One region of the Paenibacillus glufosinatiresistens genome, then DNA from elsewhere that is predicted to be linked to it. Evidence: riboswitches for the same ligand, from Rfam matches in the RefSeq annotation. Region 1 holds a riboswitch; the other holds the start of a gene.
The links. Region 1 has a riboswitch for cyclic di-AMP ahead of RBI05_RS06390 (APC family permease). Riboswitches for the same ligand answer to the same signal wherever they lie in the genome.

Region 1 (15,984 bases):
CGTACCGTTCCTCCAGATGCCGCAGCGCGGCTTCGACCGGAGTATACTTCTTCCGTTTGCCTTCCCACCCCTCCACGGCGATCCAGGAGCGGCCGGACGAACGCTTCCAATCATGCAGCCGGTCCTCCCGCCGGTAGAACGAACTCACCGGAGCCTTGGACATTCTTCTGACCGTCTCTTCATGCAGCGGATAAAGGACAAGCCGGGCAAAATTCCGGCGCTTCGCCTCTTCGGCGGCTTTCTCCAGCCCGGCATCCTCTGCGTCTTCAAAAGAGTCATAATACACAAGCGTTCCCTTGCGTTTCTCGGCTGGCGGTTCATAGCCGTACGGGACGTGAATCTGCTCTCTTCTCATTCTGCTGCGCCTCCTTCGGATTGTGCGCTTATCATACCTCAGGCAGGCCGGGTCCAAACGGGACGAAGGGTTCTTCTTTTAGTTAATGGCATGAATATGTTTAATTAACCCTGTTAACAACTGATCATTCCCGGTCAGGACCCCGCTCCCTTGTAGCGCTTAACGCCGCTGTTCCAGGCAATCAGACCGATCCCCAGAAAGATCGCTCCCATGACAGGCGTCAGCAGGGCCATCCGCTGCATGCCGTCCCGCTGAAGGAACAGCGAGGCCGGATACACTCCAACAAACGCAAAGGGAAGAATCCAAGTAAGCAGCACCTGAATGGCCCGGTTATAAATGGTTACCGGATAGCGGCCGTAGCCCTGAATGTTGTACATCAGCGGGATGATTCCGGTCGGTGCATCCGAGTAGAAGGAGAGCGACGTTAGCGCGGTATAGATACCGGTATAGATTGCCACGGCGCTGAGAGTCAGCACCAGCAGCGCCGGCAGGGTCCACCACTCCAGCGGAAGCCCCAGCTGCGCCCCGCTGACCGCCATAATAATTAACCCGATTAAAGAACCAAAAAGCGAAGGCGGGTCCACATTCTCCAGGAAGATCTGGAACAGATTATGCGCAGGGCGCGTCAGTATCCGATCCATTTCCCCCTTGACGATATAGCGTTCGCTGAAGTTCCACATATTCACGAAGCAGTTGAATACCCCGTAAGGCACCATGAAGAACCCGTAGACAAAGATGACCTCTCCCCTGCTCCAGCCTGCCAGACTGTCCGTATGCATGAAGACGACGAAGATAAAGATCAAATTCGTCACCTGGAAGAGCAGATCGGACAGCACCTCCACCCAGAAGTCGGCGCGGTAGGTCATCCGGGTCTTCATATAGTTCTTGATATATTCGCTCATAAGTCCGATATAGTACATTCTTGGTCACCCTCCCTGCACGAACAGCCGCCGGCGCGAAGCCTTGTAGAGCGCGATCATGGGCAGCAGCAGAAGAACGAACCACAGCGCCTGGATGCCCAGGACGTTCCAGATGCCCACACCCTTCACCCTGCCTGTGAAGACCGAACCCGGCAGAAATGTAATCGCTTGGAATGGCAGCCACTTCAGGATCGGCGACAGCCAGCCCGGGAACAGGCTGATCGGAATAATCAGACCGGAGAACAGATCGACGACCACCCGCTTCATCCGCATCAACCCTTCATTGTTCTCCACGAAGAAGGCCAGCAGGCCGGTGATCACGTTAAGCTGGGAGTTGATCAGGAAGCTGAAGAAGAGCATGACCAGAAATCCCGCCCAGGCGGCCGGATCGGTCGGCAGGGTCACCGGGAACAGCAGCATGACAATGCCCATGCCGGGAATCATAAAGAGCAGGAAGCGGAAGGCGCCCTCGCCCAGTCCCTGCATCATTTTCACCAGCACATAATTATAGGGGCGGATGAATTGAATAGCGATGCTGCCATCCCGGATGTCCGCCGATATTTCCCGGTCTAGATTATTGAAATAGAATGCCCGGGCCATCCAGGAGACCGCGATATACGTGGACATCTGGGCAGCGCTGAAGCCGCCGAGCGATTGGCCCTCTCCGTAGATCGCCATCCAAGTGAAGTAATTGACGCCGATATTGAGGGAATAGATCAGAATGCCGGTGTAGTAGTTTACCCGATAGGCCAGCATTGTCAGGAACCGGATCCGGATAAAATCGAAGTAAGCCGACAGGTTCAGCGACCGGGCACTGCCCGGCGCCGCGGCTGGAGAGAACGTTCTAGCCATGAGTCCCTCCCGCTGCCGCCTCCGAAACATCCTCGCTCCGCTCAGCAGAGCCGGACTGATAGATGCTGCGGACAATTTCGTCCGTGTTCGTCTCCACGATTTTGATGTCCGTGATATCGGTCTGGCCGACCACACGCACCAGCACATCCGACACGTTCAGCTCCAGCGGCAGCCACACCTTGGCGCCGAGTTCATTGTCTGCCGACCAGTTCACCGGAAGCCCTTCCGTCTTGGCGCGCAGATTCTCCAGCTTGGTTGGCGAGCCGAATTGAAAAATCACCTCGCGTCCGGTGCCCCAGCGCTGCTTCAGATCCTCCAGACCGCCATCATAGATGATGCTGCCGTCATCCAACATGATAACCCGCGAACACAGAGCCTCAATATCCTGCAAGTCATGTGTCGTCAGCAGAATGGTCGTTCCATGCTCCCGGTTCATGTCCTTCAGAAAGTCGCGGATCTCCGATTTGACGACAATATCCAGACCGATCGTCGGCTCGTCCAGGAAAACAATCGACGGATTATGAAGCAGCGCGGCTACCAGCTCGCAGCGCATCCGCTGGCCCAGACTGAGCTTGCGCACCGGACGGTTGAGCAGCTCCTGGAGCTGGAGCCGTTCCACCAATTCGTCCAGACGCTTCTTGTAATCGGCTTCCCCGACGCTGTACACCTTCCGCAAAAGCTGGAACGACTCGATGACCCCGATGTCCCACCAGAGCTGGCTGCGCTGGCCGAATACAACGCCGATATTCTTCACGAAGCGCTCCCGCTCCTCGTAGGGAACAAATCCGCCGACCGTTAGCGTACCCGATGTCGGGACCAGAATGCCGGTCAGCATTTTGATGGTGGTCGACTTGCCGGCCCCGTTCTCGCCGATATAACCGCAGATTTCCCCTTCCGGAATCGTGAAGGAAATATCCTTGACCGCGGCTACCTCGCGGTATTCCCGTTTAAACAAATCAACGAAGGCCCCGGTAAGGCCTTCGCGGTTTTTCTGCACACGGAACGTCTTGCGCAGATTATGAGTTTCGATCGCTGCCATAGGGTACCTCGCTACTCTATCAGTTTCAGTTCAAGCACTCATTATAAAGGAGCCGCTGCGAAATCGCCAGTCTCTGGCGCTTACTGTGCAATGCGGCCTTCAAGAATCTCTTCCGTATCGTCCGCCTTCAGATGGCCGGAGCGCGCAATCTTGGTGCGAAGATACTTCTCGTTAAAAGCGGAGACGTCTCCCCACAGCGGAATCCGCTTGACGGCATTCATACCGGCGTTCTTCAGCGCTTCGAGCTTCTTCGGATTATTCGTAATCAGCGTAACCGGCTTGGTTCGAAGCGCCCGCAGCACCGCAATCGCTCCCGAATAATCCCGGGAATCGTCCGTGAAGCCAAGCGCAAGATTCGCCTCGACCGTATCCATCCCTTCCTCCTGAAGAAGATAGGCCAGCGCCTTGCTGAACAGCCCGATGCCGCGGCCTTCATGATCGGCGAGATAGAATAGCGCTCCTGCCCCGTTCTGCACGATCATCCGCATGGACTGGCGCAGCTGGAACCCGCAGTCGCAGCGCTTGCTTCCAAAGATATCTCCGGTGTGGCAGATGCTGTGCATGCGAATCAGGGCGTCTTCCTGATGCTCGAAATCGCCGTAGACGAGCACGCTGGACTGCTGTCCTTCGGCCAGCCTCATAGCGGGCAGCTTGCCGATCAGCGCCTCCACATCCCGTCCTCCGTCCAAGTCCGCAAGCTCTTCCTCATTCAGATGCACCCAGTTGTACCATTGAAACGTAACGGTGCCGCCGTCCAGATTGACCGGAAGCCGGATAGGTCCGACCAATACTTGAGCGCCGTCTCCGGCAGGAAGCGTCTGTATTTTATCCTTTAGCAGAGCAGCCACTTGAGAATTCGTCATTTTGCGCACCGTCCTTTGTATGCTGTCCGCAGCGGCCTGATCAGCCGGGCGGTTACCTTGTTATTTTAAGTAACTAATTGTAAGTAAGTTTACCATTGTAATATTATATCGTCAAGTTATAATAGTAATTAAATAGTTGTGATTACTTTTGGTAAGTTTTTAAACGGACGTTTAATTTATCCCTAATAGAGGTGATGCGAAGTGAACGATTTTCACATGTGTCCCCGTTTCGAGAAAGCGGTCGATATTCTCAGCAAGCGTTGGGTCGCCCTGATTGTGTTCGTTCTGATTCCCGGACCCCGGCGGTTCGGTGAAATCGAGAGCTGCCTGTCCAACTTGAGCGGCAAGGTCCTCTCCGAGCGCCTGAAGGAACTGGAGCATGAAGGGATTGTGGAACGCCATGTCTATCCCGAAATTCCTGTACGGATTGAATATTCCCTGAGCGCCAAGGGCCAGGCTCTGGCTCCCATTCTGGGGGAAATCGGCAGTTGGTCTTCCGAGTGGATTGAGCTGGAAGCGAATGCCCGTTGAAGCGCCTCCTTCTTGGCGGAAGTACGAAATCTGCGAGAACCGCCGCCCCTTGCCAGCGTCGGCTGGACGGGGGCGGCGGGTACATAGAAAGCTTGAATAGCGTAGCCTGTTCAAACCAAGCAACCTTATAAGATCGGTATGTATAATCAGATATTACATTTTTTTCTAATTTTATATTGAAAAGCCCGCTTGTTTATTGTAATTTATTCATAGGGAATCTTTGGAGGCCCAACTATAGGAGAGGCGGTAGAAAGAATGGAATCGATGTGCATGGAAATGATGATGGGTATGTGTATGGACGACATGATGGCCAAGATGAACACCATGAAGATGTGTATGGAGAAGATGTCCTCCATGAAGATGATGGACGGAATGAACATGGACATGATGATGAAGAAAATGCAGGACTGCGATGAAATGATGACGATGTGCATGACGATGATGCGCAATCAGATGGAGATGTCCAAGTAAGAATTTCAAGCGCCGCCCGTTCCCGCTGTCCGGGAATGGCGAACGCACGGCAGTCAGGCAGAGCAGACAACTGCATGCCTTTTTTATTTGTTCTCAGCAACCTATTGAATCCGGAAATACTCGTTCTGAATGCATCTGGCCAGCTGGATGCGCTCCAGTTTCAGCTCCCAAATCTCTTCTTTCCACCGGCACTGCTCCTGCTCTTCTCCCTCGTCCCGCAGCTTCTGATACAATTCGGCCAGCATCAGGTTAATCTCGTCAAAACGGACCCACCATTCCCGAATGCTCCGGCGGCTTCGTTCGTTAGCCGGCACGCTGGACAGGGTCTTCATCTGTTCCAGCAAGTCGTTCTGCCACTCCCTGTCGCCGAGCGCGGCGGCATAATTATAGAGATCCAAATAATCGTCCATCGTCATGATAACCGGCTCCTTGTTTCTTTATTACCGAGTATTATACTAGGTATTTAAGGAAAAGCAAGAGGCATTCCATCCCCGGGCCTTCCTCGAATGGATTCATTCCCGGCACTGCGGGTAAAATAATCTGTAGGATCAGGAAAGGACGTGGGCGATAATGGCAAAAGAAATCCAGCAAATTACCCAATGGCTTGAAGAACGCATGGGCCGAACCATTGCAATCGACAAAAGAGAGCAGGACGATCTGGATTCGGTCCAGATTGAACTAAGCGGCGTCGATTACCGGGACGCGGAGGCGCAGGGCGTCATTGACGATTACCTCGACAGCGCCTTTATTCTCCGCGGACTGGGCAGCACTCTCAACGCAGAAGGCGAACGGGTTCCGCTGCCCACTTCCAGTTATGAAATCGCCGTACCCGGCCTTTCCGTCCGCCCGGAAGGGGACTCTCTCGTTCTTCATACCGAGCGGGCTGAATACACCCTGTCGCCGTTTGGCGAATAGGCGCTCTCTACCCGGGATCCAATATACGGACAGACGGCTTCGCCGCTCTCCATAACGCGAACAGCCCGCTTGCTGCGGCCCCGAAAGGGGCACAGCAAGCGGGCTGTTCATTCTGCACGGCAGCAGCGCGTAATCTCGAGAGCAGACGATCGGACATCAGGCAGGCTAAGCCTTGACTGCCTGGAGATCAGGCCCGGTCCGCTGCCTCATCTTCTCCGATAATCCGGACTTCCGTCTCCAGCTCTACGCCGAATTTCTCCAGTACGGTGGCTCTCACGTGATGAATCAAGGAAATATAATCTCCGGCCGTAGCATTCTCGGCATTCACAATGAAGCCGGCATGCTTGCGCGAGACTTCCGCCCCGCCGATCCGCGTTCCCTGAAGTCCGCTCTCCTGGATAAGCTGTCCGGCATACCGGCCCGGCGGCCGTTTGAACACGCTGCCGCAGGACGGGTATTCGAGCGGCTGCTTCGACTCCCGCAGCTCGGTCAAATGGTCCATCTTCTCCCGGATATCCGCCCGGTCTCCTTCTTTCAGCGCAAACCGCGCTTCCAGCACCAGATAACCGCCCTCAGCGAAGATGCTGGAGCGGTAGCCCCAGGACAGCGCCTCCCCCCCCAGCTTCACCAGCTTGCCTTCCGGGTTCACCGCAAGGGCGCTGTGCAGCACGTCGGCGATTTCTCCGCCATAGGCTCCGGCGTTCATATAGAGGGCGCCTCCGACCGTTCCCGGGATGCCGCAGGCAAATTCGAGTCCGGTCAGACCCAGCTCCAGCGCGCGGCGGGATACATCAATAATCCGGGCGCCGCACTGGGCCACGAGCCATTCGCCGTCCTGTTCGATCCGGTCCAGACCTGCCGTATAGAGAACAATGCCCCGGACTCCGCCGTCGCGAATGATGACGTTCGAGCCGTTGCCAAGCACCGTCAGGGGGACGCCGTTCCTGGCCGCGTAAGCCGCGATGGCGCAGAACTCCTCATAATCGGCGGGAATCGCCAGAAGATCCGCGACCCCTCCCATCCGGGTGAACACATATTCCTTGAGGGATTCCCGGCTGCGGACGGTTCCCTTTGGAACCAGGGCCGCAAGCTCCTCCTGCATTTGCTCTATCGTCATGGAACTATACTCCTTTGTACGTTGTCGGTCGTATTTAAGCAACCCCAACTGTATCAACGAACAGGCTTTCTTGTCAATGACCGCGCGTATCGGCGGAGACGCGCACAGCAAAAGACCGCTGTTCTTCGCCAGGCGAGTCGGCAGTCTCTGTCGTCCTTAATGCTATAAGGGGGATCGGGCCGTTTGGCAGAGATCGATGCGGCCCGGCTGAGATCAGTCTTCAGGCTGCGGCCGGCAATAGGCCTCCCGTCTGCGGCTGCGCTCCTTCTCGCTGATCCGCGGACACGTATAGCAGTAAGAACCGCCTTCCGTGTTGAAATACTGGCAGCATTTATTGCGCATCTGGACGTACTTGCCGGGTTCATCCAGAGCTTCGATGAGCCGGACGGGAACGTCGAACGGATTCTTCGCCATGCCAAAGAGCGAACCCGGGAGCTTCTTCAGCACTTCATAGTCGGCCCGGAGCCGGGCCGCGACGGCCGGATCGCTTGCCGGACCGGTCAGCAGATCGGCGTAGTAATTGAACCGCGAGGGCAGCTGGCCCCACAGTTCTCCCGGAGCGAGGCCTGTCGCGGCCGACAAGCGGCCGATGACCGGCAGCAGCGTATCCCGGTAGAAACGGGTACAGGCTTCCTCCAGCCAGGCTCTCCGCAGCTCCGGCCCTTCCGGCGCGGCAGTACTCTCCTTGCCCGACCAGACAAAGGCCGTCCGGCAGTAGCCCGCAGCGGGAATCAGATGCAGTTCCAGCTCATTCAGGGAAAAATCAGGCATCCGGCCATGGTATAAGGCAGCATATTGAAGTCCAAGCGCCGCTACCGAGCAGGCGGAAGCGGTGTAGGCGCCCACGGCCTTGGGATCCAGCGCTTTCATCAAAGGGGTATAGGCGCAGACAAAGGCCGCCATCCCTTCGGCCGTAGCGAGCGCCGCCAGCGGAACGGAATGAACGGAACCGGCTGGCGCGTCCAGGTGAATATCCAGATGATCGGCGAGACCTTGCCAGAGTTCATGCCGGTCCCGAAGTGGAGCTTCCTCGCCCTCCGTCCAGGTCGATTGGTTCGTCTTCGTCATTGTTAATCCGCCTCCTTCCTCTTTTTACACGCCCGAAGCCTGTCGCATCGCCAGTTCATACGGCAGACAGAGCGGCAGCCCGGTCCGCGGATCGGTCACAATGTCGGCTTCGATGCCGAATACTTCGCGCAGCACATCCGGCGTCATGACGACTTCCGGAGATCCTTCGCTGACCACGCTGCCCGATTTGATCGCCACCATGTGCTGAGCATAGCGGGAGGCGTGGTTCAGGTCATGGACGACCATGATAATGGTCCGTCCTTCGCGTTCGTTCAGACGCTGAAGCAGCTGCAGCACTTCCAGCTGGTGCGCCATGTCAAGGAAGGTCGTTGGCTCGTCCAGGAACAGGATTTCGGTCTGCTGGGCCAAGGCCATTGCGATCCACGCCCGCTGACGCTGTCCTCCCGAGAGACGGTCAATCGGCCGGTCCGCAAATGCGGTCATGCCGGTCACTTCGATCGCTTCGGCGACAATTGCCCGGTCTTCCGCCGTCATGGCGCCGAAGCCTTTCTGATGCGGGTAGCGTCCGTAGCTGACCAGCTCGGATACGGTCAGTCCGTCGGGAGCCGTTGGATTCTGCGGCAGAATGGCGAGCTGGCGCGCAACCTCTTTGGTGGACTGGCTGTGAATCGACTTGCCGTCCAGCATGACGCTCCCGCTCTTGGGCTTCATCAGTCTCGCCATTGTCTTAAGAATGGTAGACTTGCCGGACCCGTTCGCGCCGACCAGCGCAGTAATTTGCCCTGTCGGAATCGACAGGTTCAAGTCGCTTACAATCAAGGTATCGGCATAACCGATGGACAGCTCCCGGGCGTTCAGACGTTCCCGCATGGTTCAACACTCCTCAGCTCAACGTATAGAATTCAGGCCTTCGCACGGGCCAGCAAATACAGGAAATACGGGGCGCCGATGACGGCGACGACGACGCCGGCGGGAATCTCCGCCGGCTGCATGATCCAGCGGCCGATTGTATCGGCCGCGAGCAGCAGCAGCGACCCGGTCAGCGCCGAGGCTGGCAGCAGAATCTGGTGCCGCGGGCCGACCAGACGCCGCGCCAGATGCGGCGCAATGAGGCCCACAAAGCCGATTCCGCCGCTGACGGCGACGCAGGCGCCGGCTAGCGCCACGGCGGCCCCCATCAGCAGCAGCCGCTCCCGGCCCACGGCGACGCCGATGCCGGATGCCGCAGCGTCGCCCAGATTCAGCGCGTTCAGTACGCGCGCTTTCAGGAAGATGAGCGGCAGCAGAACGCCTGCCCAAGGCAGCAGCGCCCAGACAAAGGGCCAGCCTCCGCCCCAGATCTTCCCTGCGATCCAGGTCGCGACAAAGGCATAATTCTGCGGATTCAGCTTCAAGGCCCATACGATCTGAACCGCATTGATTCCCGCCGTCAGGGCAATGCCCGAGAGAATCAGCCGGGTCGGCGCGGCGCCTTCTCCCTTCCGGTACGCCAGCAGATAGATGAGCGCCGCCGCAGCGGCCGCACCTCCGAGCGCCAGGGCCGGGAGCACATAGACCGGAGCGGCCGTGACCGCCGGGAAGTAGGAGATGAACAGGATCACCGCCAGGCCCGCCCCGGCCGTTATGCCCAGGGTAGCGGGTTCGGCCAGGGCATTCCGCGCCAGGCTCTGCAGCACGCAGCCGGATACCGCGAAGCCTGCGCCCACCAGAATGGCAACGGTTATTCGCGGCAGGCGGAAATCGAACAGGATCAGATGCTGTTGGGGACTCCCCTTTCCGGCCAGCGTGCGCAGCACATCCGGTGCCGACAGCTTCATATAGCCGGTATTCATGCCGAGAACCGCTACAACGGCAACGAGGAGGGCCAGAACCGCCACCACCGCCATTCCGCCCGCTCCGCCGCCTGCCCGTACAGGTCTTCTTCTCATCGGGCGCTCCCCCTCTCCCTGCGCGCAAGGACGAAGAAGAAGGGAACACCGATCAGCGCGATCAACGCGCCGACCGGCGTCTCATAAGGGGGACTGACCAGCCGGGCCGCTGTGTCGGCCGCGACAAGCAGCAGCGCGCCCAGCACAGCCGAACACGGGATAATCCAGCGGTAATCCAGCCCCACCAGGAAGCGTACCAGATGCGGAACAATCAGTCCGAGAAAAGCAACCGGCCCCACTGCGGCAACCGCGGTGCCGGCCAGAATGGTCACAATGGCCAGGCCGATGGCCTGAACCAGCCCGGTTCTTTGACCGAGGCCGCTGGCTACGTCGCTTCCCAGGCTGAGCACGGTAACCGGGCGGGCCATCAGCAGGGCTGCGACGAGACCGCCGACAGACCAAGGCGCCATAAGGCGCAGCTGATCCCAGGTCGCTCCGGCAACGCCGCCGGCATACCAGAAGGCCAAGTCCTGGCTCAGATTGAACATCAGGGCGATGCCTTGGCTGACAGCGGACAGCAGAGCGCTTACCGCCGCTCCGGCGAGCGTCAGCCGAAGAGGCGTCAGACCGCTGAAGGATAGCGAACCGACGCCGAAGACGACTAGAGCCGCCACGGCCGCCCCGGCAAAGGAGAACAGCATCAGCTCCCAGAAGCTCACCGACGGCAGGAACGCGAAGGCCGCAGCCATCGCCGCGCCTCCTCCGGCATTCAGCCCCAGCAGGCCGGAATCGGCCAGCGGGTTACGAGTCATGCCCTGCATCATGGCGCCCGCGACGGCCAGGCATGCGCCCACGAGAGCGCCGGCGATCGTGCGCGGCAGCCGGATTTCACGGATCACGACATGGGTCTGAAGCTCCGGCTGATAGCGAAGCAGCGCCTGCATGACCGTGCCAAGATCGATGTCTACCGCTCCCGCAGCGATGGAGACCGCCATGGCCAGGAGCAGCGCGAGGAATCCGAACGCAAGAATGAACCAAGCAAAGCGGGGTCTGGAGCGCAGGTCCGGTCTGGCCGTAGATGATGTATGGGGGATGGATGCGGAATTGTGAACCATTCGGCCTGCTCCTTTTGATAATGATAACCAATATCAGTAGCTACATTATCGCAAATCCGAGACGGTTGTACAAGACAGGCGCACAGGTTGCCAAAAAAGAACAGGCACCGGTTCGCCCGGTGCCTGCCTGCAAGGTTCTATTTGACCAGAAACTTAAGAACGTCGTCGATTACTTGGGAACCGGCCGTCGGTCCGTTGTAGAGCCAGCTGCTGGACGCTTCCAGTTCATAGACATGCCCGGCCTTGACGGCAGGGATGCCCTTCCAGATCGCACTGTTCAGCACATCGGAGCCCTCGGTCTTATCGCTGTTGACAAGGAAAAGATGATCGGCCTTGAGTTCCGCAAGCTTCTCCAGCGTCACGGGATTCCAACTGGCCCGGTTCGCTTCGGGAATATCCGTGACCAGGTTCGGAGGCGTGAGCCCCAGATCACGGTACAGGACCGAACCGCTCGACTGTGTCTCATCCACCAGGTAGAAATTCTTCTGAACCAGCCAGACCACTGCCGCCGACTGGCCGGATACCGCCTTTGCCAGCTTGGCCTTGGCATCCGCAGCCTTCCGGTCATATTCTGCTATGGCTGCTTCCGCCTGCCCGCTTCTGCCGAGAAGACCGCCGATCGTTGTCAGCGCCTTGCGCCAGTCTTTGCCCGTCTCGTCGCCAAGCACATAGGTTGGCGCTACTTTGCTGTACTGGTCGTACAGACCGTTCTGCACAGCCGATTCCGATCCGATGAGGATAAGGTCGGGCGCGAAGCTGATCACCGCCTCCAGCGGCAGATCATAGCTGATCGTCGGGACACCGGACAGCTTGTCGGATAAGTAGTCCTGGACGCCGTTCGGAACGGACCACTGAGCTACCGGTGTGACCCCCAGTGTAACCAGGTAGTCTTCCAGGTAGGAGGCCAGCACCTTTTGCGGGTTCGCCGGAATCTTCACTTCGTGCCCCATGGCATCGGTCACCGTCTTCCCGGCCGATTGCGGTTCGGCCGACGCAGCGGTTGCCGGTGGCGGGCTCTCGGCCGGGGCCGGGCTGCTGGCGGAGCCGTTATTGGAATTGCCGCAGGCGGAAGCCAGCAGCGCAATCATCAGGACACCGGCCAGAGCTGCAGACCGGGATTTACGGGAACGCGTAAACTTGAACATTTATTTTCCTCCTAAAAATCAACCTGTCTCATTATCATTACAAATGATATTGATTATCATTATCTCTGTCAAGAGAGACAAAAAAAGCGCCCGGGGAACCGGGCGCCAAGCTTTTACTTATGAAGATGGAAAGGAACGGTTGCAACGACGACATCCTTCTGGTTCATGAGGTACGTACGGATGAGGATACTCGTCTGGTTATGCAGGGCCGCCTGCCACCAATGCTTGGTGATAAACTGCGGAATCAGAATGGTGATGTGGTCGGTTGCCGATGTCTTCCATTCGACGGTGTCAATAAATTTCAGCAGCGGCCGGATGATGCTCCGGTAACGGGAACGCAGCACAATCAGTCGGACGCCCGGATTCCACTCCTCCCACTTCTGTTCCATCTTGTGAATCTCTTCTTCATCGAAGCCAATGTAGACAGCCACCACGTTGTCGGTCAGCGATTTGGCATAGCTGATGGAATGCAGGACGGCCCGGGTAACGCCGGAGACCGGAACAATGACGGTGCTTCCCTTAATGCAGGGTTTATCTTTATCCAGCTGGATGCGCAGCTCGTCGGCCGTGTTCTGATAATGCCGATGGATGCGCATGAAGATGAACATGACGATCGGCAGGAAGAGGAATGCCATCCATACATTGGCGAACTTCGTAATGATGAAGATCAGCGTAATGGTCAGCGTCGTCAGCATCCCGATGGTATTGATAATAAATTTGGTTCTCCAGCCGCTCGGCTTGAGCCGGTACCAGCGAATCATCATGCCCAGCTGGGACAGGGTGAACGGAATGAATACGCCGACGGCATACAGCGGAATCAGATTCTCGGTATGGCCGTGGAAGGCTGCCACCAGGAGCGCCGACAGCACGCCCAGGAAGATAATGCCGTTGGAGAAGCCCAGACGGTCGCCGCGAATCATGAAAGCGTGAGGCAGGTATTTATCCTTGGCCAGCATGAACGACAGCAGCGGGAAGGCCGAATAGGCGGTATTGGCCGCAAGGAACAGGATAACGGCGGTCAGTCCCTGAATGATAAAGTAGATGCCGCCGCGGCCGAAGGTCGATTCGGCGATCTGGGAGACGACGGTCGCCTTCTCGTTCGGCGTGATGCCGTACCAGTAAGCGAGCAGCGTAATGCCGGTAAACATGAAGCCCAGCAGCACGCCCATCATCATCAGGGTCTTGGCTGCGTTCTTCTCGGAAGGCGCCTTAAAGTTCGGGATGGCATTGGATACCGCCTCTACCCCGGTCAGAGCCGAACAGCCGGAACTGAATGCCTTCAGCAGCAGGAACAGGCTGACATTCGATACGGCGGTGCCAATCTCCGGAACAGCGGCGTGGGAGCCCTGGGTCATATATTTCACAACGCCGGAGAGAATCAGCACAACGATGGCAACCACGAACAGATAGACCGGAATGGCGATGAAGGAGGCCGATTCCGTTACTCCGCGCAAGTTGATAATGGTCAGAATCAGAATGACGGTTACCGCAATGCCTACGCTGTGATTGTGCAGACTCGGAAAAGCGGAGGTGATGGCATCGGTGCCTGCCGATGCGCTGACCGCAACCGTCAGGATGTAATCGACCAGCAGCGAGCCGCCGGCGAGCAGGCCGGTAGATACGCCAAGGTTGTTCTTGGCGACGATATAAGCGCCGCCTCCCTGCGGGTAAGCGTAAATCGTCTGGCGATAGGATAAGATCAATATTGCCAGCAACGCCAAAACTGCCAGGGCAATCGGGAGGGAATACCAAATCGCCGTAAAGCCGGCGGCGACCAGAACGAGCAGGATTTGCTCGGTGCCGTAAGCGACGGACGACAGGGCGTCCGACGACAAGACCGCAAGTGCTTTTACTTTGGTCAGTTTCTCCTGTTCGAGTTCGGTCGACTTTCGCGGCCGCCCGATCAGCAGACGTTTTACTTTGCTTACCATATGGGTTCGGTTCCTCTCTTTGGGTGAGTTGAAACGGCTATGCCGTGCGCTGTTTTCAGAAGCGAATTTTCATAAATAAAGGCACGAAAACAGGCATGCGGAAATGAGCCGCATGCCTGGGCATGGTTCATCATTCCACAGCAGCTTACGAGGTTAGCTGGCGGATTCGGACTGTGGAAGCCCTACGGCGCGGACCAAGCGGCCCAGCGTCGATTCACCCCTTTGACCCCAACAGCGGTCAGTTGGTTCCCCCGTTTTTCCTTGGAAAATTCAGCGCATATTCAACTTCTCACAAGGTCTAATATTAGAATAAAAAACCATCCGCCGTAAAGCGGTGAAAAAAATGAAAATAGAATGAAAAACAAGCTGTTTCCGTCAAAACCTCAAGAAGTTCGTTTTTTCTCTTTCATTCTCTTCTATTATCCCTGTTGCCCTTACTTTTATGTTCATTTGCGTACATTTTATTAACGGATGCTGCCGTCCTCTTGCCCGGCATTGTCTTCTTCGCCCTTTCTGCCCGCCCACAGCAGCAGCACGATCAGAATCTGGGCAATCAGCGCAAGCAGCGGGACGGTGATAAAGCCGAGAAAATCAAGGGAATCCTGCGTACACGGAACCCCAACCGTGCAGGAGAATACGCGCCCGAAGGCCGGTATCTTCTGCTCGGCATAGTGATAAATCGAGATCGCACCGCCGATGAAGCTGAGCGGCAGCGCGTAAGGAATGATCTTCCGGTCGTTGCGGTAGGTGGCAATTCCGAGCAAAATGACATGCGGATACATGAAGATCCGCTGGAACCAGCAGAGCCTGCAGGGCTCGTAATGCAACACCTCGCTTAGGTACAAGCTGCCCGCCGTGGCGACGACGGCAACCAGCCAGGCCAGATACAGGCAGTTGCGGCGCAGGAAACGTACCGCCCCGCCCATTACGGATTGGCCTTGGCTGCCGCCTTGTCAATCTCTGCGGCAACGGCGCTGTAATTAAAGGGGTCTTTTGTCTTTACTCCATTAATAAACAAGGAAGGCGTATTTGTAACATTGAACTTCTCTGCGGTCTTGTTGTCCCTTTCCAGCTCCTTGCGGTAGGTGGCATTCTCGATATCCTTGGCCAGCCGGTCGTAATCAATCTCCAGCTTCTCTTTCTGGGCCAGACTGACCAGATAGTCCTTGGTTGCCCACTCGGTCTGTTCATCTCCCTGGCTTGCATAGACGGCATCATAGAACTTCCAGAAGGCATCCGGGTTCTGATGATAGACCGACAGGGCGGCAAGCGAAGCCGTCTCGGAATCGGGGCCGACGAACGACATATTGACGAAGTAGAACGCAGCTTTGCCGGTATCAATGGCGTCCTGTACGATCTTCGGCTTCACGGTATTCGTGAAATCGGCGCAAGCTGGACATTTAAAATCTCCGAATTCCACCAGCTTCACCGGCGCATCGGCTTGTCCCAGCCGCGGCAGCTCGCTGTAGTTGAATTCCGGGTCCTGTCTGGACCAGAGCGCCAGAGCCGCGATCACGGCGATGACGACGACAGCTGTGAAGATCAGCATAATCCGGTTCCGGCGTTTGGCCCGTTCCTGTTCGGCGCGGCGCTGTTCCTTCTTGCTTGCAGCCTTGGCTGCTGTCTTGGACGATTGCTTATTCAAGTGGCATAAGTCCTTTCTCTCCCAAAATGAAATCAATCCGATTATAAAGGCTTGCCTTCCCGCTTGGCAACGCTGCCCCGCCGTACTGCATCTTGCCGCTGCCGCAAAAACCGCTCCGCCGGGGAGGGCGGAGCGGTCAGCGGTCTTGCATATTAAGGCAAGATAGAACAATCGAAACGGAGAAGTCG
Region 2 (15,984 bases), on a different contig from region 1:
TTCACACATCTACACATTTTCAACACATTAATTTTGTAATATTAAAAAAACAGATAAATTTGAGGTGAATGTTCAGTGTCGAAACTCCAGGTATTAATTGTAGATGATGAATGGAATATGAGAAATTTGCTGCGGATTTATTTAATGAAAGAAGGTTTTGCGATTAAAGAAGCATCCACGGGGCAAGAAGCCTTGGCGCTGGTCCAAGCCCATTCCTTTGATGTCATTATTCTAGATGTTATGTTGCCCGATATGGATGGTTGGCAAATCTGTAAGCGTATCAGAGAACTTGTGAAAACGCCGGTATTATTCCTGTCAGCGCGAACTGAGACTAAAGATAAGATAAAAGGTTTGGGTATCGGAGCGGATGATTACTTGACCAAGCCATTCGATTCAGAAGAATTACTGGCTCGAATTTTCTCGCTGATTCGTAGATCAGTGATGAACCAGGAGGTAATTCCTCAACCGTCGCGCATGCTTCATTATCCAGATCTTGTAATCATACCTGAAGCCCGTGAAGTCCGGATTTGTGATGAATATGTAGAATTTACTCAAAAGGAATTCGATTTATTGGTGTCTTTTGCGCAGAATATCCAAAAAGCATTTACAAGAGAAGAATTAGTGGAACGGCTATGGGGCTATGATTTTGAAGGTGAGTTCAGAGTCGTCGATACGCATATCAAAAACATCAGAGAAAAGATGCATTTGGCCGGCTTGAAATATAACCCGATCCAAACGGTATGGGGGGTTGGCTATAAGTTTTATGTTCCGGGAGATGCCAATGAAAAATAACCGTATCGGCTTAAAATTAGGATTTGTTATTATCACGGTGTTTCTAATCGTATTGGTGTTTCTGGGCTTTACTATAGACCGTTTATTCACAAATTTTTATATCGATCGGATGCGTACGGAGAATGAGGAATTGGGTTCTCATTTTGCGGTCATGGCCCAATCGGATAGTACTTCTGGTGAAATGATGAAAACTTTTGCAGAATTCTCGAACGTCAGTATTTTTAACGTCAATGCCAATAGTGAGGTAATTCTACACTCAGGAACGCATGACTCTTCCGATCGAAAGATAATTCGAAGCTCGGATCTGGAAAGAATCTTTGCAGGAAAGAAAGTCAATTTCTTATATACTGAACCTTCCGGAATTCGTTACTTTGTTTCCGGACAACCAATCTATGTGAAAGACGTAGCGGCCTCCGCCCTTTATGTCATGTCTTCCACCGAGAAAATGGAACAGTCATTACTTGCGGTCCGTAATCTTTTGATCTTGTCAGGGATTGGCGCTTTTTTATTGGCTCTCGGTATTACATGGATAATAGCCCAGTATTTATCCCGGCCTTTACTTAAAATGCAACAGGCCACACGGAAGATCGCTGCAGGGGACTTGGAAACACGTCTTGATATTAACAGCAATGATGAAATGGGCAGCTTGGCGCATGCAATCAACGATCTTGCTGTGGATCTTCAGCGATATCGGGATACAAGGCAAGAGTTTTTCGCTAATATTTCTCATGAACTCCGGACACCGATCACCTATTTGGAGGGCTATTCTCAGGTTCTCCAACAGGAACTTTATGAAACCGTAGAGGAGAAAAACAAGTATCTGGGAATCATTCATGACGAAGCGTTACGTTTGCAGCACTTAGTTGAGGACCTTTTTGATTTATCGAAAATGGAAGAAGGGAAGATTAATCTTGAGCTGGACTGGGTGAATATGTCTGATTTAACGCAGCAGGCGGTGCGAAAAGTGGAGCTCAAGGCAAGAGAAAAAAGCCTTATCCTGAAATACAAGGAAAACGGTATGATGAAAAAGATTCGCGGAGATAAAAAGCGGATGGAGCAAATAATCCTTAATCTTTTGGAGAATGCAGTCCGTTATACCGAAAAAGGCGAAATTAACGTCTCTCTCTCATATACCAGCAGTGCTTTTCTCCTGGTCGTGGAGGATTCAGGGATTGGCATTCCAAAAGACGAAATCCCATACATTTTTGAACGCTTTTATCGTGTAGAAAAGTCTAGATCACGCCAATATGGAGGAACGGGCTTAGGACTGTCCATAGTGAAAAAACTGGTTGAACTGCAGGGCGGGCAAATTACAGTAACAAGTGAAGTAGACAAAGGCACACGGTTTGAAATTCAGTTTTACCAGCAGCCATGACGTTAGGAGGCAGGCTAATGAAAAAAGTGGAATGGCTAATTGCTGTTCTTTTGATCGGAATGGGTATAAGTTGCATGACGATATCCGCGGTATCCTTTCAAAGTCCCATAATACAAGCAAGTGGGATCATAAAATTGGTAACATGTTTTGTTTTTATCGGGTTATTGAGTTTCGTTTCTTTAAGGATTTATAAAGCTCGAAAAAAACATTGAGACAAAGACTTTTTATTCGCAAAATTGCAAAACTCAATTTTTTCACAAAAACCACATCAAATCTTCATACTTTCAGGTTAATTGAAGATAGCTACACCTCATTCAAACACTGAAAGGAGAAGTTTATTTCATGACACAAGAACAATTACAGGAGTGCATTGATGAATGTCTACGTTGTATGCAGGCTTGCAATTACTGCTACAAATCTTGTTTGGAGGAAGAATCCGTTGATATGATGAAGGATTGCATCCGTCTCGACCGAGAGTGTGCGGATATTTGTGCCTTTACTGCTCAGGCCTTGACTCAACACAGCACCTATTCCACGGAGCTGTGCAGACTGTGTGCTGATGCTTGTGAACGTTGTGGTAATGAATGCAGTAAACACCATCATTCGGCTCATTGCCAGAAATGTGCTGAGGCCTGTTTCCGATGTGCGGAGGTTTGCCGTAAGATGATCGCTTAACTTAACATTTGACTTTAAATGAATCAGATGAGCAAGGTTGTTATGTTTCCCTTGCTCATCTGATGTCAAAAGGAACAGGAAAGGGTATAAGGAGAGTATGGATGGGTAGGGACACTCAAACGATTAAGAGACGATATGACCGAATAGCTCCGCTTTTTCATCGTGTGGATGGAAAAATGATGAGGAGTTGGCGCAAAGAACTGTTAAGCGGCCTAAGTGGGAATGTACTCGAGGTAGGCATAGGAACAGGTGCTAATCTTTCCTATTATCCACCCACTGTTCGCTTAACCGGGATTGATTTTAGCCCAAAGATGCTACAATATGCCGAACAACGTGCAAAGGAACTGAAGATCGACGTTACTTTAATGGAGATGGATGCTCAAAATTTAACTTTTGAAGATCAGACATTCGACTACATAGTAGCGACTTGTGTGTTTTGTTCTGTCCCCGATCCGGTTCAGGGCATGAGAGAAATGAAGCGAGTGTGTAATAAAGAAGGGGAGATCAGGCTGTTAGAACACATGAGGAGTGAGCATCCAATGGTTGGGAAGCTAATGGATCTGCTTAATCCCCTTACAGTTCGTATCAGCGGGGCCAACATTAACCGGTATACGTTAAAGAATGTGGAATCTGCCGGCTTGATCATACAAAAAAGCGAGCCTTTATGTACAACCATTGTAAGACGATTGCTCTTGAGCCCGTAATCAGCCGGCTTCCCACGTCAATGGTATGAAATCTGTTTCGTTGGAGACGATAATGCATACGCGTTAGTCTGCATAAATTTCACAATTCACCTATGAAGGAGTGTTATTAATATGAAAAAAGGTTTGTTCATTTTAGCTACAGCGCTGGTGGTCGTCATCAGTGGCTGTGGAAATACCGCAAATAACGGAAATGAAGCGTCCAATACACCCAATAACGCTGCATCCAGCATGAATCATTCAGAGATGGAACATGAGAATATGACAAGTGAAGTGCCTGAAGGATTAAAAGAAGCCGCTAATCCGGAGTATAAGGTCGGCGATCAAGTCATTATTACCGAGGGACACATGGCCGGGATGAAGGGAGCTACCGCAACCATTGTAGGGGCTTATGACACTAATGTCTACGCGGTATCGTATACACCCACTACCGGAGGAGATCCGGTTACCAATCATAAATGGGTTATTCAGCAAGATTTAAAAGATGCAGGAGACCAGCTTTATGCGCCTGGCACAGAAGTGGTGCTTAACGTTGATCATATGCCTGGTATGAAGGGGGCTACCGCAACTGTAGATACAGGTGAGCAAATAACCGTATACATGGTTGACTATACCCCGACAACAGGCGGAGAGCCAGTAAGAAATCACAAATGGGTAACCGGTGATGAGTTAAAAGCGAAGTAAACGAAGATGAAAAAAAGCAGCCCCTGGAGGCTGCTTTTTTTAAATAAATAGAGGAATATCTTTGCAAAAATTGACGGGAATTACCGATGGAATCAATGGATGAATGATATAATAGTATTAGATTTTCCGCAAAAGACATGAGGAATACAGGGGAATAGCATTACAAGGGGGATCAAAGTATGATTAGGGAGATTGCCGTAAGAAATGTGGCTACCTATAGTAGTGAGGGTGTACTTTACAGTGACCTGAAAAAAATTAACTATTTTTACGGATCGAATGGTAGCGGGAAAACAACCTTATCTAATGTTCTTAAACAAATTGAACTTTATGCTGATAGTAGGATATCCTGGGTTTCCCAGCCATTAAAAACAGTGGTGTATAACCAAAAGTTTGTCGAAGAAAATTTCCACCAAGATTCAGATATCAAAGGTATCTTTACTTTGGGAAGAGAATCAACAGAGATTAAACAAACCATCCGAGACAAAAAAGACTTAGTTGATAAAGTAGTTGAGGAAATTCGTCGGTTAAGTTCTAATCTAGAGGTCAAACAAAAAGAGTCTAAACAAAACGATGATGAGTTTACCGACGATTGTTGGAAATTAAAGCGGAAATATGACGATATCTTTTCAGTGGCCTTTTCGGGTTTAAGAAACAATAGAATAAACTTTATGAAAAGATGTAAGCAAGCACCGACAGGCGGACTAATATGTGCTCTAGCAGACCTCCAAGCGCGTGTACAGAAATTGTTTAATGGTTCAAATGAGAAGCTACCCCTTCTTGAAAAGATTAAAATAGAGCATCTGTCTGCGGTATGCAATCACCGGATTATTCAGACCCCTATTATCGGTAAACAGGAAGTCGATATTGCTGTTCTTATATCCAAGCTAGCGATTAGTGACTGGGTTAAACAAGGACATACACATGTTTCTGAAGCGGAAGGAGTGTGCCCCTTTTGCCAACAACAACTTCCTGAGGGATTTACTGAAAAACTCAATGATTACTTTAATGAACATTACGAAAAAGAGATGATTGAACTCCAAGATCAAGTTGAACACTATAAACGGTGTTATCATTATCTTGAAAATCAAGTGCAAGAGTTATTATTGACCGACAAGAAAAATACATATTTGAATCTCGATCTCATTTCGCAACAATATGAACTGATCCTTTCGAAAAATGCACATAATTTGGACTTGTTCCAGCAGAAGCAAACTCATCCCAGTCATCCAATCGAACTGTTAACTATTGCGGCTTTCGTCGATGTGATCAATGAAGAAATCGTCCGAGCGAATGAACAAATTCAGCAGCATAATACTTTTATAGAGAACCGAGTGGATGAAGGGAATAAATTGATAACCCAGATTTGGGATTTTATCTGGAGTGAGAATCAGCAAAATCATGAGAAATATGTTCGTATAGATTATAGAACAGGACGAGCAATCGACAACCTTTCTGCAACATTAGCTCAAAAGAAGAATGAAAGAGTCGCATTAGAATCCGAAATTCACAGGCTGGAGGCTCAGATTACGAGTGTAATCCCCTCTGTAAACGAAATGAATCGGTTACTGAGGGCCTATCATTTTACTAATTTCAAATTCGCTCATACACAAAGTCAAGGAAATTATCGGTTAATCCGATCAAATGGTGAGGACGTTAATCAAACATTAAGTGAAGGCGAGAAAACGTTTGTTACCTTTCTTTATTTTATGCACTTATTAAACGGTAGCAATAACAGTGATTTAATTACGGAGAATAAAGTTGTTGTGATTGATGACACCATTTCAAGCTTGGACAGTAACGTATTGTTTATCGTAAGCAATCTGATTTCCAAACTTATAGAAGATGTACGCAACGAAGAAAGTAATATCATTCAGTTGTTTCTTCTAACGCATAATGTCTATTTTCACAAGGAAATTACGTTTTCAAAAAACCGGCCCAAAAATGGCGCTAGGATGGCGGATGAGACATTTTGGATTATCCGAAAATGGAATGATGTAACCGAATCAACCCCGTATAACAGCAACCCGATTAAAAGCTCGTATGAGTTAATGTGGCAGGAATTAAAGTCAGCCAATCACAGCTCTTCCATCACCGTTCAGAATTTGATTCGTAGAATCATTGAAAATTATTTTAAAATCTATGGTAATTACAGCGATCAGGACATTATTGATAGATTCGAGGAGGATGAGAAGGTCATATGTAAATCCTTAATCTCCTGGGCCAATGATGGTTCTCACTTTGCAGGAGATGATTTGTATATCGAGCACCCGATGGATACAGTCAGCAAGTACTTACGGGTATTTGAAAAGATATTTGTGGTTACACATCATCATGCCCATTATAAAATGATGATGGGAATTGAAGAATCTCTGGGATCGGCTTTGGAACAAACACAGGTATCGTAATCGAAAACGTAATATCAATTAAACGACATATACGGGATTAGAAGACGAGGAGGAAGTAACTACTCGTCTTTTTATATACACCAAAGATATTGAAATATATTACAAAAACGTTACTATTGTTTCAGACAAAGAATGATATTGAGTGGTTATTATAAAGCAAAAATATGGAGAAACAATGAAGAAAGTACGTAGAAAATACGTTGATAGTTAAATTTTTAGAAGGATTGACAGGTGGCCTACTATCTATTAAAGTGTTAATAGTTACAAAATATTAATAAGTTGCCGAATTTCAGCGTTGAAAACGGGGGAACCATTTTTTGGGTGAATTATTCTTGCATGAAAGGGAATATAGGGAACCTTTAACCGAATCCTCAGCTAACTCCGTAGGCATTGAAGGGAGAACAAGTTTCTGAAGAAAGTCATCGTATCCATGTTGGCAGCCTCATTTATATTTGCTTCTGCAGCACCAGGTACATATGCTAGCGAGGTAACCTTGGACAGTGTTGTGAATCGGGTCGTAGGAACCCCTTATCTTTATGGAGGAACCACAACTTCAGGCTTTGATTGTTCCGGATTTATTCTATATGTACTTAAGAAGTTCAATGTAGATGACCTTCCGCGCACTTCTCAATCGCAGGCTAAAACTGGCATTCCTGTAGCCAAAGATGATTTACGTGAGGGTGACCTCGTCTTTTTTAACACATTTGGTTCTGGAGTTTCGCATGCGGGCATTTACGTAGGTGATAACAAGTTCGCTCACTCTTCCAGCAGTAAGGGCGTAAGAATCAGCAGCTTGTCAGAGGCGTATTATAAGGAGCGATATGTAACAGCTCGCCGTGTAGTCAGTGAAAACAGCTATTCTGAAATGGTGAGCCGTTAATAGAAAGTTTTCTACATGTGGAGTAATGAAGATCGCCTCTAATTAGAGAGGCGATCTTTTTATTTGAATAGGCTATTCTAATTCCGTTAAGCTTGTTTGAGGATTATTTTTATTGGAAGTAGGATAAGGTACATGCGATGGATTCTCATGATAAGTATAAAAAGGGCTATCTCAGCGTTGTTAACTAATAATTTATTAGTCCCTGTACTTAGTGTGTCTTCTTTTACTAACCGTGAAGATGATTAGAATGAGTACGATACTTACTAAAATCAAAGCCACACTGAGATATTCCTTGCTGAGAATCAGCAATTGCTGAATAGAATAAGCCTCTATAATCAGAGCTGGCAGCTTTCCAAGCATAGTTGCTAATCCAAAAGTGACCCAGCTAACACGACTAACGGAACTCGATATATTAACCAATCCTGAAGGGATAAACGGGAGTATTCTTAAAGCAAGAATAAGAAAGAATGCTTCATAACCAGAAGTTTGTTGAAGTCTCTTCAAATATTTATTCTCATTTTTTATACCTCGTATTAAGGACAAGAACCCCCTGCGATAGAGAACAAAGCTAACAATTGCCCCGAGCACTTCTCCGAAAAAGGAAATCATCATTCCGTTGAGAAAACCGAACAAGGTGATGTTAGCTCCTGTGAGAAATACACTAGGGATGAATGCAAAAATGCTTATTAATATATTTAAAACCAGACTTAAGATAATGGCGAAATACCCACTTTCAGCTAACAATTCAACGATGTGCGTAGTCATACAAAATCCGTTCCTTTTTTATTTGAGATAACCTGAGCTCATTATAACAGGTAAATAAAAAGCTAAACATAGATCTCTGATTCTACGTTTAGCCCAATATATGTGCTTATGGAATAGTTTGTTTTTTATTTAAGAAAGTTATAGGATCGCATCTATATCATCAGTTGAATTAGGCTTCACTTCAACAATCATTCGCAGAGGTAGGCAAATGATAGATTGTCTTGGTCTTGATATTAAACCAAAGCTAAAACAGATTTTTTGCGGGCAGTCCGATTCAATTACTTCGATCCCTCTATCATGAACTTTGAGTATATCGTATCCTCTTTTTGTTTGAATCTTGATAATTTGGGGCTCATCCGTGAGTTCTACCTCTTTATATAGTTTATTATCTATACGTATACTTGCATAAGTACCGGTATTGGGCTGGTCCTTTCTAAGCAACTCTACTCCTAAAAGAGTCAGGGCTATTAGCAAAATACATGTGATAAGAATTAAATCCGCTTTCTTAATGCCAATTTTCTTCATCATCTTGTTCATCTCCAGCTTAACAGATAGTCTCATAGTATCTGAAAATAGTGTGTAAACTATGTGGAGGTATTTAAAAAATAAGAAAACCGTGTTTTTCTTATTTTGCGAAGAAAATAAAGTATAAGGCCGGAGTTGTTGATTCTACGAGGCCTTCTTAATGAAAATCGTGAGGCACTAAAAAATAAGAAGTAGACTGAGACATCAAGAGATTGTCCAAAAAGAATTGGACCAGAAAGTATTAGACAGAAGCATGGCACTGCCGCTGGCCGACGTAGCCGGTTGCAAATTGCTGCGCCAGGGCGCTTCCGGAGAAGCAGGAGCACGAGCTGAAGCATGCGCTGCCGCTGTAACCGGAGCCGCTGATCGAGGCGTCGAATCTAATACTTTATTTTCTTTCGACACACAAAAGAAAAAAATATCTATTGATGATTTTTATAATTCAACTCAATTTAATAAAGAGCTTTACTATAATAATGTTGATACCTTCCAGACAGTTGATCGACACATTAGAAAGAACGTATTATGGAAACACTCAAATTGCATAAAACAATTTTGACAGTTACTAAAAAATGATAGGGAAGACTTCCCTGATATTTGTCCTATGCTTATGCCTATGTCAACTGGCGTAAAACCCTTTAAAAACTGAACGTTTTTATCGTTCAGATATTCGAATAAATGATGTAGCCCGAAGTGGAGGACGATTTGGTTATGAGCTGCTTACAAGTGCAATAACTGATGACATAAAATTATTATTGGAAGAATATGTACTAAAGAATAATGGGGAAAAGATAAATAAGGATACATTGGAGTGGATCCAAGAACAATGGACATATCGATTTAGTCTAATATTTTTTTACGAGTGTCTAAAATATTCAGAAGATATTTTAGTTAATGATAAGAAAAATACCAACTGGGATAAGATACTCATGGACACAAAAGCTAACTTCAAAATTGCATTTAGATATCAAGAGGTTAATGTTTTGAGTGCTAAAAGAATAAACCTCATGATGTACTATGAGAATACAGTTGACCAAAAAAACATTGAATATGAATGCCCAAATTATAGCTTAAGAAAAAAGAGAGCTATTTCAAATATGAAATCCTACGTACCGGCACGGATATCCAACGAATATCCCAAAAATTATGAACTGATTAATTACGTTAGTTCATATATAAAGAAGCATGATTATTAAAACAACTCGATTGAGTTGTTTTTTTGTGGCCAAAATAGGGGATTAATCGAGTCTGTAAAATAGTTTGTGTAAACTCCTAAACCCAGTAAAATGGAAGTAACAGAAAGGTTGGGGAGAACACATGGGACTTTGGACAAAACAACAACTGCGAGAATTCATCAAAGAGAACAATTTGGTATCCGCACAGGATGCCCAAAATGCGTTGAAAGAGTTGTTCGCCGAAACGATTCAAGAGATGCTGGAGGCGGAACTGGACACGCATCTAGGCTACGAGAAGCACGAGGTTAAGGCGAAGATGACGCCAAACAGCCGTAACGGCAAAAGCAAGAAGAACATTGTCAGTGAGTATGGTGAACAGGAAATTACGGTTCCCCGAGACCGGCTCGGCGAGTTTGAACCGATTGTCGTTCGGAAACATCAGTCCAATGTCACCGGCATTGAAGACCAGATTATCGCCCTGTACGCCAAAGGCGTCAGCACTCGCGAGATTCAGGATCACCTGCAGAATCTATACGGGATCGAAGTCTCACCCACACTCATTTCTAACGTGACTAACAAGATCGTTCCTCTTATAAAAGAGTGGCAGAACCGCCCTCTGCAAGGCGTTTACGCGGTCATTTACATGGATGCCATCCACTTTAAAGTGAAGCAGGACGGGGCCATTATTAACAAAGCTGCATATATGGTCATTGGCATTGATCTGGACGGAAACAAGGATGTGCTGGGCATGTGGATCGGCGAGAATGAGTCCGCCAAGTTCTGGCTCAGCGTGCTGAATGACTTGAAGAATCGCGGCGTTCAGGACATCCTCATTATCTGCGTAGATAATCTGAATGGCTTCTCTCAAGCGATTGCCGCCTGCTACCCCAAGACGGAAATCCAGAAGTGTATTATTCACCAAATCCGCAGCTCCACCCGCTATGTTTCCTACAAAGATCTCAAAAAGGTCACGGCGGACCTGAAGCCGATATACAAGGCGGCTACCGAGGAAAGCGCGCTGCTCGAATTGGATCGCTTCGAGGAAGTCTGGGGTGGGAAATACCCACTGATTGTACGTTCCTGGCGAAACAATTGGGAGGAGCTTGCGACCTTCTTCAAGTATCCGCCAGAGATTCGAAAGCTTATCTACACAACGAATATGATTGAAAGTTACCACCGTCAGCTCCGTAAGGTGACAAAGGGAAAAAGCATCTTCCCGACGGACGAAGCCTTGCTTAAAATGCTCTACTTGGCGACGATGGACGTTACCCGCAAATGGACAGGCCGTGTCCAAAACTGGGGTCAGATGCTACTCCAACTCTCCGTCTTCTTTCCAGATCGGATCGGCCAGTACTTACGCTAGTATCGCGAATTCCCCCTCGGGGGAATTCCTTGCTAAAGAGTTTACACAAAATTATTGACAGACCCTGAATTTATCTGATCATTCCACTTTTTTGCCATATGGCTGAATTTAATCAGCTTGTTGGTTACGCGCATTGTCTAGCTCAATAACAAATTATCCTTCTATAATAGATAGTTTTGCAGAATGTAATTCAGAAAACACTGAAATGCAGTTTTGTAAATTTATATTCCTCCACTGGCTCAATTTTCTCTGTGCTGTAGCTTTGTTTTCTCCTTCCGTACGCGCTCCAAAAAATTCTTCTTAAGTGTTACTTCCAATTTTTTTTGTTGTTCCGCATTGCATTTTGGACTTAGTAGATATTTGCGAAGCTTCAGAACCGCTTTTTTAGCTATGTCTTTGCGCTTCTCCAGTAATTGCGTTTTGAGTTCTCGGCGTCTTTAAGGGGAAGGAGCGCGTGTACGTGATCCCGTCTGACTCTTATCCAACGAATATGAGGAAGTCGAGAGAATTATCTTCTCGGCTAGAAATTGGATGAAGCCGAAACTATTGTAGTCTCATTTGCTGTATGCTCGGAATCCTTAAACTTTAGAAAAATATACTCAACGAGAAGGCGATATTCACTTTTAGTGAAGATGCGGCTTCTTGTTGCTGATTATCAGGATCACTCGGCATTAATCCGGAAAATATTGTTTTCGTATAGAAATTTGTACAAATCTTAACAGTTAGAAAAATCATTGATAATGAGAGCTTTGGGAGAATGTTTTTTTACGAGGGCAGTGTCTCACCGAGTGTTTGGTAAATGAGAATGAGGTTAAGAAATAATATAATTGCCGCACAAAGGAATGCTGTTACATTAACAATAGGTTTATTAACTTAGATGCCAATGAGATCTTTGCGTCTCGTGAAGTAAATCAAAGTAATAACGGGTGTTGTCAGGATAAGACTTAAGGCGACTTGGCTAATGACTAAAGTTCGTGTTGGATCAAGTCCCAGCGAAACAATAATAACTGCAGGTAACATGGAAATAACACGGCGTAGCCAACCGGGGATGGTAAATCGCACAAAACCGTGCATGATGACTTTACCGGACATTGTCCACTTGTGGAGCTTGAAATGCCAGAGGCGAGTAATTTAAAATCAAAAACGCGCTAGCGGCTGCAGATCCGAGTAATGGAGTTAAGGTCTGAAAGGCAGATTTTATATTCGCTACTTGAGAGTTGCCTGTTTGGTAAAAGACAGCGGCAGCGATTATCATAATGGAGAGATTTATTAAGCCTGCCAGGAACAGCGCAATAACTACTTCCTTTTCAGAACCCAACAAGAAAGCTCTGTTCACTCATTTGCTGGGTGTTTCAATAGTCCAATTTTCTTTGCTAAATAACATAGTTTCTAGTATAACTGCTTGTTTAATTAATCAGAAAATATGCTGTTTTTACCCGAGTTGATGCATGAGCATGTAATCATGAATTTTTCTTGCGAAAAGGGTTAATTTAATTGTATCAATCTAAAGAGGCGTGACGGGTGTGTTGTTATTTGTGGAACCAGATTGCGTCAATTGTGCCATGAAAATCGAAAATGGTGTAAAAAGACCTAAGGTTCAGACTTCGGAAGCAATCACATGACTCAAAAAGTTCGAAGTTTAAAGTGTAACATTGATATTAATGAGAAGGGGGAATGAACGAGTGGATCAAAAAAAAGAGGAACATAAAAAAAAGCACGATGGCGATGGACATGAAGGTCATTCGCATATGAGTGGTAAAGGAAAAAATAAGATTATGATAATTCGTTTGACCGTCGGTGCAGTACTCGCCGCAATTGGAATAATATTCGCATTATCCGGTTGGTGGGAAGTAGTATTATTTTCAATAGCATATCTCGTCATCGGTGGTAATATTGTCCTGCAGGCGATTAAAAATATCCTTCGTGGTCAAGTGTTTGATGAATACTTTTTAATGTCAGTGGCTACAATTGGCGCGTTTGCTATCCAGCAATATCCTGAAGGTGTAGCTGTAATGCTCTTTTACCAAGTAGGGGAGTTATTTCAGAGTATTGCCATTAATCGATCCCGTAAATCCATTAGTGCATTGTTGGATATCAGGCCCGATTATGCAAACTTAAAAATAGGAAACGAAACGAAACGGGTGACGCCAGAAGAGGTTAACATAGGAGATCACATTGTTGTCAAGCCCGGTGAAAAGGTACCATTGGATGGAGTAGTTATTGATGGGAGTTCAGCGGTAGATACATCCGCACTAACCGGTGAATCTATGCCTCGGGAAGTTGAAGTGAAGAGTGAAGTCCTGGGCGGTTTCATTAACAAAAACGGAGTTTTAACTGTGGAAGTGACCAAGCTGTTTGGTGAATCGACAGTATCCAAAATACTGGAACTAGTCGAAAATGCAAGCAGTAAGAAAGCGCCGACTGAGAAATTCATTTCTAAGTTTGCACGTTACTATACACCGGTTGTTGTCATCGTCGCTTTACTTCTGGCGGTTGTACCTCCCCTGGTTTTAAGTGGGGCTACCTTTTCAGATTGGATCTACCGGGCGCTTGTCTTTTTGGTCATATCTTGTCCTTGTGCGCTTGTTGTTTCTATACCGCTGGGTTTTTTTGGAGGGATTGGAGCAGCATCCAAGACAGGTATTCTTGTCAAGGGCAGCAACTACTTGGAAGCCTTAAACAATGTTAAGTATGTTGTATTTGACAAGACAGGAACACTCACTAAGGGAGCCTTTAAAGTCACTGGTATTAATCCTGCCGGAGAATTATCCGAAGACGAACTTCTTGAATACGCGGCATTTGCGGAGCTGCATTCAACTCACCCTATCGCTGAGTCCATACGGGTCGCCTACGGGAAGGAGATCAGGGAAGATCAACTGGAGGGTTATAATGAAATCTCGGGACATGGCATACAAGTAAAGGTTCAGGGGAAAGAGGTCTTAGCCGGTAACATCAAGCTAATGAACAAGTACAGTATATCTTTTGAAACGCCCAATGAGGCAGGAACGGTTATTCATGTTGCAATTGAAAAAAAGTATGCGGGGTATATTGTCATCTCGGATGAAATAAAAGACGATTCCGCAAAGGCCATTCGATCGTTAAAAGAACTAGGCATAAAGAAAATCGTGATGTTGACAGGGGACGCCAAAGCCGTTGGCGATTCGGTTGGACAGCAGCTAGGTATAGATGAAGTGCATGCAGAGTTACTGCCACAGCATAAAGTGGAAGAGATTGAGAAGTTGATGCAGAGTAAATCGCCTAAAGAAAAAATAATTTTTGTTGGTGACGGTATTAATGATACTCCAGTGTTAGCTCGGGCAGATGTGGGTATAGCCATGGGTGGATTAGGGTCGGATGCCGCTATAGAAGCAGCTGACATTGTCATTATGACAGATGAACCCTCGAAAATCTCGACAGCTATACGAATTGCTAAGAGAACCAGACGGATTGTTTGGCAGAATATCATCTTTGCATTAAGCGTAAAAGCGATATTTTTACTCTTAGGCGCTTTTGGTTTTGCTACTATGTGGGAAGCAGTATTTTCAGATGTAGGCGTGACCGTGATTGCGGTCTTGAATGCCATGCGAATCTTAAGAATGAGCACATCCCGGTGATGTCTCCAATGAAATATATTAACGAGGTAACAACGAGCCGAAGTTTGTTTACAGCTTGGCAGTCCTTGTTCGAGGTTCCCTTTCGCGACATGGATTTGCTGGACCCGACAAGAGGATTTTTTCCAGGCTCCCGCTTTAATTTGGCACATCCACAGAATGGACAAGTCCCATGAGCTGCGTAGTGCTTTTTAATGAGTAAATAGCGATTTTCGTCTGAAGCCTTCCGGCGTTGCGGCTTTCTTCGGTTCATCTTCATCTGAACCTATGTACGTCGGAGTTTTTCCTCGGTGGAGAGTTCGTTTTTCTTTGCCTAAATTATCCAGTGAATGCAGCCTGCTAGAAGATTACCATGGGTAGTATAAAGCTTGGTAAGCCTTAAGACTGCGTGCTTAAAGGTGGGAGAGTAAATATGGTTCTTTTCCGATACATGAAGGATGTTTGGAAGGGCTTCCAACCGGCATATTCATTGTTAAGTTTACATATTTCTATTTTTCTCCATTTCTCTTTCCCCGCTCATTGATTAATCTAGTTAAAACACAAGTAACCCGTAAGTTGGACACTTTTTTAAAGTGTACATCTTATGGGTTACAGTTCAAATATCCCCTCTTACTTTTTTAATGTTTTCCGTGTAGTCCCCAATGGGGTGCTTGAAAGTGTCCGTGATCTTCATGTTTGTCGTAATGGCCAGGGATGCCTACCCAATGGAGTCCATGAGGAACTTCCAGTGTGGGTGGAAATCCTGGTGGATAAACTTCGCCTTCCCCTGCCTTGATAAAACCAATGTGAGCTTGTTCATGTTCGCCAAGGTCAACATGGGCTCCGTGGGCTACAAATTCATAATGCTCTGGGATATGGATATGTTGCCATTCGTGATCTGACATTACTTTTCATTCCTTTCGGTGAATTTAAATACAAAGATATTGTGGGTATAATTGATTGTTTTTATTCACGGGACAATGCTAATACATTTAACCTACTGGTGGAATTCAGATAATCATGTGGTTGAATAGACGTTGACAAAACAAAAAGG

Region 2: it holds a riboswitch for cyclic di-AMP, as region 1 does, so the genes downstream of both, RBI05_RS10970 (C40 family peptidase) here and RBI05_RS06390 (APC family permease) in region 1, are expected to answer to the same signal.

The regions. Positions count from the first base shown of each region.
Region 1 covers NZ_JAVFHT010000003.1:310,358-326,341, reverse strand. The annotation lists gene RBI05_RS06465 (hypothetical protein) at 1-355, opposite strand, end outside; gene RBI05_RS06460 (ABC transporter permease) at 490-1,275, opposite strand; gene RBI05_RS06455 (ABC transporter permease) at 1,282-2,127, opposite strand; gene RBI05_RS06450 (ABC transporter ATP-binding protein) at 2,120-3,166, opposite strand; gene RBI05_RS06445 (GTP cyclohydrolase II) at 3,247-4,029, opposite strand; gene RBI05_RS06440 (winged helix-turn-helix transcriptional regulator) at 4,231-4,560, shown strand; gene RBI05_RS06435 (hypothetical protein) at 4,816-5,031, shown strand; gene RBI05_RS06430 (hypothetical protein) at 5,133-5,447, opposite strand; gene RBI05_RS06425 (hypothetical protein) at 5,602-5,946, shown strand; gene murB (UDP-N-acetylmuramate dehydrogenase) at 6,134-7,063, opposite strand; gene RBI05_RS06415 ((2Fe-2S)-binding protein) at 7,277-8,131, opposite strand; gene RBI05_RS06410 (ABC transporter ATP-binding protein) at 8,156-8,962, opposite strand; gene RBI05_RS06405 (FecCD family ABC transporter permease) at 8,995-10,020, opposite strand; gene RBI05_RS06400 (FecCD family ABC transporter permease) at 10,017-11,075, opposite strand; gene RBI05_RS06395 (ABC transporter substrate-binding protein) at 11,213-12,220, opposite strand; gene RBI05_RS06390 (APC family permease) at 12,334-14,151, opposite strand; cyclic di-AMP (ydaO/yuaA leader) riboswitch at 14,279-14,437, opposite strand; gene RBI05_RS06385 (disulfide oxidoreductase) at 14,616-15,077, opposite strand; gene RBI05_RS06380 (DsbA family protein) at 15,077-15,796, opposite strand.
Region 2 covers NZ_JAVFHT010000008.1:65,256-81,239, reverse strand. The annotation lists gene RBI05_RS11000 (response regulator transcription factor) at 76-792, shown strand; gene RBI05_RS10995 (sensor histidine kinase) at 782-2,167, shown strand; gene RBI05_RS10990 (four-helix bundle copper-binding protein) at 2,510-2,842, shown strand; gene RBI05_RS10985 (class I SAM-dependent methyltransferase) at 2,944-3,546, shown strand; gene RBI05_RS10980 (YdhK family protein) at 3,658-4,227, shown strand; gene RBI05_RS10975 (AAA family ATPase) at 4,407-6,632, shown strand; cyclic di-AMP (ydaO/yuaA leader) riboswitch at 6,903-7,037, shown strand; gene RBI05_RS10970 (C40 family peptidase) at 7,042-7,512, shown strand; gene RBI05_RS10965 (TVP38/TMEM64 family protein) at 7,708-8,277, opposite strand; gene RBI05_RS10960 (NusG domain II-containing protein) at 8,416-8,805, opposite strand; gene RBI05_RS10955 (hypothetical protein) at 9,056-9,361, shown strand; gene RBI05_RS10950 (IS256 family transposase) at 10,120-11,340, shown strand; gene RBI05_RS10945 (divalent metal cation transporter) at 12,214-12,414, opposite strand; gene RBI05_RS10940 (hypothetical protein) at 12,422-12,595, opposite strand; partial or broken gene RBI05_RS10935 (heavy metal translocating P-type ATPase) at 13,077-14,954, shown strand; gene RBI05_RS10930 (hypothetical protein) at 15,569-15,835, opposite strand.